Regions from separate parts of the Chryseobacterium sp. 22532 genome, predicted to be linked through region 1. Evidence: riboswitches for the same ligand, from Rfam matches in the RefSeq annotation. Region 1 holds a riboswitch; the other holds the start of a gene.
What was found. Region 1 has a riboswitch for cobalamin ahead of ACTJIV_RS03025 (TonB-dependent receptor plug domain-containing protein). Riboswitches for the same ligand answer to the same signal wherever they lie in the genome.
Positions count from the first base shown of each region.

Region 2: it holds a riboswitch for cobalamin, as region 1 does, so the genes downstream of both, ACTJIV_RS17940 (acyl-CoA thioesterase) here and ACTJIV_RS03025 (TonB-dependent receptor plug domain-containing protein) in region 1, are expected to answer to the same signal.

Region 1 covers NZ_JBQENJ010000001.1:644,426-647,570, reverse strand. Annotated here, with positions in the region: gene ACTJIV_RS03025 (TonB-dependent receptor plug domain-containing protein) at 1-1,829, opposite strand, end outside; cobalamin riboswitch at 1,996-2,181, opposite strand; gene ACTJIV_RS03020 (transporter) at 2,374-3,145, opposite strand, start outside.
Region 2 covers NZ_JBQENJ010000006.1:363,815-366,959, forward strand. Annotated here, with positions in the region: gene ACTJIV_RS17930 (XAC2610-related protein) at 1-391, shown strand, start outside; gene ACTJIV_RS17935 (HD domain-containing protein) at 402-992, shown strand; gene ACTJIV_RS17940 (acyl-CoA thioesterase) at 1,145-1,528, opposite strand; cobalamin riboswitch at 1,646-1,824, opposite strand; gene ACTJIV_RS17945 (hypothetical protein) at 1,877-2,674, opposite strand; gene ACTJIV_RS17950 (GEVED domain-containing protein) at 2,907-3,145, shown strand, end outside.

The sequences.
Region 1 (3,145 bases):
GATAAATCATGCGTGTACCATGGCTGGAGATAATTGGCTTTGATATTATTCAGCTGGGCATCATAGCGTTCTCCGGTGTACATAAAACTGTAATTGAAACTCCAGTCTTTATAGTCTGCCATTAGGGTAAAGGTCAATGCATGCCACGGCACATAGGAGATCTGGTCACCGTAATAATCGTCACTTTTATCAGTATAGTCCCCGGCACGCTGATAGGTATAGCTTACCAAAGGTTTCAGTTTCAATTTATTAATGTCAAATTCAGCCTGCACATTCACGTCTGCCCCGATGATTTTCACTTCACCTAAATTCACCATCATCCATCTGAAAAGATTGGTGGTAGGAACAGCGATAATCTTGTTCTCAACTTCATTATAATAGCCATCCACTTTCACATAGATTCCTTTAAAAAATTGATGGTCAAAGAGCTTCTCGTAGGTAAAACCTGCATCGTACTGATTCGTGTATTCAGGTTTCAGCATGACATTCCCGATCATGGTGTAATACAGATCATTGAAAGTAGGCATTCTGAATACTCTTTTGTAGAAAGCCCTTACGGTAAGATCTTTGGATTCAAAAGGCTGATAGCTCAGGAAAGCGGAAGGGGTCCATTCGGTTTTATCAGGAGACTTCGCATTCATTTTTACGTTTTCATGAACAAAAGTTCCAAGAATACTTCCCAAAAACTTAAAACGGTTCCATTGATAGGTCGTGGCAAAAGAAACGAGCGAAGTATATCGTGTAGGATATGAAAAATCTCTCAGACTGGCATTCAGATTATTATACTGAAAGTCAAAACTCGCACTTACATCCCAGTTTTGATTAATAGAATAGAGATTGGAATTGGAAAAATAAAGCTCTCTCTGAACATACGAATTATCTATCGGAAGAACCGTTGTTGCTACATTCACCGTATCTAAAAACCGGGTGTAATCATACGCAAATTTTGCTTTGAACTGAGTTTCAAATTTTGGGAACAGCTTTTTACGGAAACTGGCCTGGACAAAATAGCTCTCATCCAGCATTTGCTGACCTTTAGGTGTGAAATTATTATTAACAATGGCTGTGGGAACTCCACGATCGGAAATATAGCCGTAGCCGCGTACGCTCCAACTTCCATCATTAATGGTCCCGTTTAAGGCACCTTCAAAACGTTTCGCCCGGATGTAGGAATCATATCTTCTTGCAATGGTATCATTGGCAACAGATCCGTCAGAATTTTTCTTTTCGTATTTATACTTATACAATCCATCGCTTTGTACAAATTCCGAGCTGAAACTTGCCGAAATTCTCTCTGAAAGCTTCTGTTCCACACGGAAGGAAGGATTAAATAAACTGATGGAGCCTAATTTCAGCTTCACCGTTAAGTTGGTCTTCTGATTCCCTTTAAAAACTGGTATTTTAGGCTGAAGATAAATCGATCCGGAAGATCCGAAATCCTTTGCCGGCTGAAAAATTTCACTTTTTTGGCCGTTGTATAAAGAAATGGCTTCAAGATCATCCAGTGAAAACTTTCCAAGATCCACGATTCCGTTCTGAACATTTCCCAGCTGGATACCGTCATAGAAAACACCCACATGCTGGCTTCCCATACTACGGATATTGACAGTTTTCAGGCCGCCCATTCCGCCATAGTCTTTGATCTGAACTCCCGAAAAATACCGTAAGGCATCGGCCACCGACTGACTGTTCAGTCTTTCCAGCTGTTCGCCGGACAGGATCTGGGCAGGAAGGATTTCTTTAAAATCTTTTTTGTAAAGCTGAATCGGGAGGATGGTTTTTTCCCGGATGGTGTCTCCGGATTGAGAGAATATAAGTTGAGATGCCATCACAAATAATGTGATAACTCCTTTTTTAAACTGTGAAGCAGTACATTTTCTGACCATTAGCTCATTGAGAATAATGCTGACGCTAATGGATATAAGATAGCAAAGATAAAGCGCAGCTGTTACTGCACAGAATCATTGTTGTCCTAAGCTTTATTCCACGAAAGCATCAAACGTTTATCTTCTGGCAGGTCTTCTGACTTACTCCGTTTTTGAAATCCTTCCCATAAAAAAAACAGTGGATATACTCTTCAAAAACTTTGATGTGGAGCTTACAGCAGCGGGTCTGTCCCGGATTTTCACCAGGTTCCCTTTTAAGTGCTTTTTACAGCGCACCAGATTGCGGCAAAGATAGAAAATAACTTAATATATGCAATAACGGCATAATAAATTAATTCTCAACACTATGAAAAACAGAAAATATTAAGAAGATGTATTAAAAACAGGTGGCTCGGGAATCTCAGCCACCTGTTTTTTAGATTAAAGTTTGAAATTTTTACGAGACTAAAGATTGAACAATCTGTACCTGGTGGCTTTGGCCATTATATTAAATTCCAAAATTGATAAAAACACTGAACCTGGATTTTGCTTCAATGTCCCCGCTTGCCAGATTGGAATAAGCAGGCAGCATGACTTCTCCACCCAGGCTGAACTTTTTATACGAAGCCTCAAAACCAAGCTTTCCATATAAAGCGCTTCCTGCTGTATTAGGCAATACCTCATCAAACTGTTTGTTTTTATCATAGACTTCGCCCTGAAGTCCGGCTTTGGCAGAGAAAATAGCTTTTTCATTTCCTGCAAGCTGATAAAAAGCTGTTGCGGCATAATTCCACTGGTTTCCGAAACGGTAATTCTTTTTGTTTTCTGTTTTTACGGTGTAATCTGTGTTGATCAGCACAGCCAGCTTATTCTTTTGAAACTTATAGTTCAAAGCAGCCTGGTAGTCCCAGCTTCCCGTTCCCAGTTGAAAACTTGGATTGACTCCTGAAGCTCCTTTTTCATCAAATTTTCCCAAAGGAATTTTCACCCCCAAACCACCGTTGAGCTGATGGAAATGATCTTTGGAACTGAGGATCCGGTAAATTCCCATCAGGTTCAGATCTCCGATTCCATTAATGTTGATATCGCCCTGAATTGTTCTCTTCTCATGAAAATGAAATGGCAGGCTAGCGTATACACTCAGCTTTTCTGTCAATGGAATTTTTCCCCAAACCTGCAGGGTATTGAAATACTGATCCTGTGTAAGATCTTTTACAAAAAGGTTTTCTTTGGCTTTATAATGCTGGGCAAAATATTTGATCCCGATAAACTGAGGATTC
Region 2 (3,145 bases), on a different contig from region 1:
CCATGATGATCCTGTGGTTTTTGGAGATTTCAATTTTGACGGGACGGAAGATGTAGCCATAAGAAACGGCAGTGGCGGAAACTATGGCAGTGCTTCTTTTGATGTGTATGTATTTAATTCCACAAAGAAACAATTTGTTCTGAGTAAAGAACTTACTGAAATTGCCAGCTCCTATCAGGGAATGTTTGATGTAGATTCCAAACGGAAACGATTGACCACTTATGCCAGATCCGGCGCATCTCTACATTACACCTACGAATATCAGGTGATTCCCAACAAAGGATTGGATCTGGTTTACGAAAAAATCAGTGATTTCAGTGATGAAAAAACGAAAGTGACTGTTAGGGAAAAGATTAATAATAAATGGATCGTTAGAAAATCATCCAAATAATAAAAAAGAAATGAAAATACAAAAGGAGATCGATTTTATCCTGGCAGTGGATGCCCTGAAAAACGTACAGAGAAGAAATTACAATGCCGATGATTCCAGAAGGGAAAATACGGCCGAACACTCATGGCAGATCATTATTTTGGCGCAGATCCTTTATCCGTATGCTAAAAACCGTGCAGATATTGATCTTTTAAGGGTCATAAGAATGCTTTCCATTCATGATTTAGTGGAAATAGAAGCAGGAGATACTTTCCTTTTTGATGAACAGGCGATGGTAGGAAAATTCGAAAGGGAAAAGGTTTCAGCGCAGAAAATCTTTGGAATCCTTGATGAACCTTTGCGTACCGAGTTCTTTGAATTATGGCTTGAATTTGAGGAAGAAAAAACACCGGACGCTATTTTTGCCTGCGCCATTGACCGTATTATGCCGTTTATCTTAAATTCACACACTTCAGGAAGAAGCTGGACGGAAGCCGGTGTGACTGAAAAGCAGATCAGAAATATGCTGGAAAATGCTATTAGGAGGGCATCGGATGAGATGGGAGAGGCCTTTGAGACATTACTGATCAGAAGCTTGGATACTGACAAGGTTGTTCGGTAGATTTATCGCAAAAAAAAATTAAAATTAAAACTGCTGTTTTTTAAGATAAACAAGAGCGTTTCACTTATCAGAATAATACAATTTTACAAATACAATTTTTTTGTACCTTATAAAGGGTTTCGGGCGGCCAAAGGCCGCCCGAAACTTATTCTTTACATTATTCTTATCGGTTTTTTAAACTCATCAATCGCTACAAAAGTGAAATCACCCACGATGGCTCTTTCTCTTTCATACGAGTACATTTGCTCCGTATAGATTTCTACATTCACTTTCATGCTGGTTTTTCCGACATAGTCAACTTTTCCGATCAGCTCTACAATGGTTCCTGCAGGGATAGGCTTTTTAAAATCGATCTTATCGCTGCTTACAGTTACCACTCTTTTTCTTGCAAAACGCGTTGCAGTGATAAAAGCTACTTCATCCATCAGCTGCATGGCAGTACCTCCGAAAAGAGTGTCATAGTGATTGGTAGTGTTGGGAAAAACCGCTTTAAAAATTCTGGTCTCGGATGCTGCAATTCTTTCTTCTGTAGTCATATTTCATTATTAATTAATGCGAAATGAAATAATATCAAAATAACAGAACAGTGACAGGAATCATGGAGAATCCCTGAAGCAGTCCATCAGATCAATAAACTTCAAATCGCGAAAGTTTCTTGTTTAAAGAAATAGGCAGGTCTCCTGACTTGTAACATCTTTTATCTCCTTCCCGTGCCCTGCACAGTGGATCCTTGATAAAGACTTCAGTTACTTACAGTTGCGCGACAGTCCGTGATTTTCACACGGTTCCCTTTTAATCTGCGTTAAGCAGAACCAATTTCTGTGATGAATTAGCGTTAAACTTTTTCAGGGCAAAAATAAGAATATTACTGCGAAAAACGACAATTATTCCGGACTATTGTAAATAATCTGGCTCATTACCTTTCCTTCCTTGATGGTCCAAAGTGTGACATATCTGTTTTCACCCGAGCCATTGATCATATAAAGATAAATGTGATCATTGTCAAGAGCCGTTACTCCGACATTATTGAAATCCATGGTAGGCTGGAACATATTTTTAATAGCTTCCCTTACAAAAACAGAACCTCTTCCCGGCTGTTGTACTCTGATGGACTTAATCTCTGTCATCCCTTCCGGAAGCCCGTCTTTAATTCCCCATGGCTTTACTTTATCTATAGTAAGGATCTTTCCATCCGTATCTTTTTCCTGCTTTCTGTAACCGGCATTGGACGGATAAACGTCAATAACCACCTTGGTTCTTTGTGAAGTCGGTATTTTTGGATTGCTGTTGTCTGTGAAGATTAGTGATTTCCCGTTCTTGGATTTAGAAGGTGTAAACTGAGGAAGCTGGTCGATAAAGGCAATACGCCCTTTATTTACCATCCCTTCCTTCTCAAGATTCTCATATCTTACAAAAGGTTTTTCCTCATCCTGCTTTTCAGGATATTTAATCCATACCCATTCCGTTTCTCCGGGTGCAGGTTTTACATAAACAAATACATCCCCTTTACGCATCCGGATCTTGTCTACGATTTTTCTGTAGTCATCCTTATGGACGCGCACGTTGGCGTAGCCTTCTTCAGCTTTTACAACACCAAAAGGAACCTTATTCTGTCCCTTGACAAATGCCAAAGAAAAAAGGCTGAAAGCGGAGAGGTACAATGCTTTGTTTATGGAAATCATTTGATGAAAATTTTTGATCCCTCAAATATATAAATTAAATGTTTTTTTGATCAGTAAAATATAACAGTATTTGATTAAAATGATCAATATGTTCTAAAAAAGTTATTATCTGATCAGAAAATAATATTTTTTTTGTGTAAAACGTTTCAGATGGAGTATTTATTAATTAAAATTTAATAATATGTAAATAATTTAAACTATTTTTCAAACGAAAATCCATAAACAAATAAATATGATCAAAAAGCTACTTTTTATGCTTCTGCTTTTTTCAGGTGCAGTACAATTTCAGGCAGCCAGTAGAATAGACAATATGTGCGCAGAATCTGCCTTTACTGTTCCGATGAATTTAGCAGCTTCCAATATTAGTTTTACTTCTGCACATATCACCTGGGATCCTATACCCGGAGCTACAGGCTATACCGTGAAATGGAGGGCCTCAACATCTGCGGTATGGCTCTCGATGAATATTCC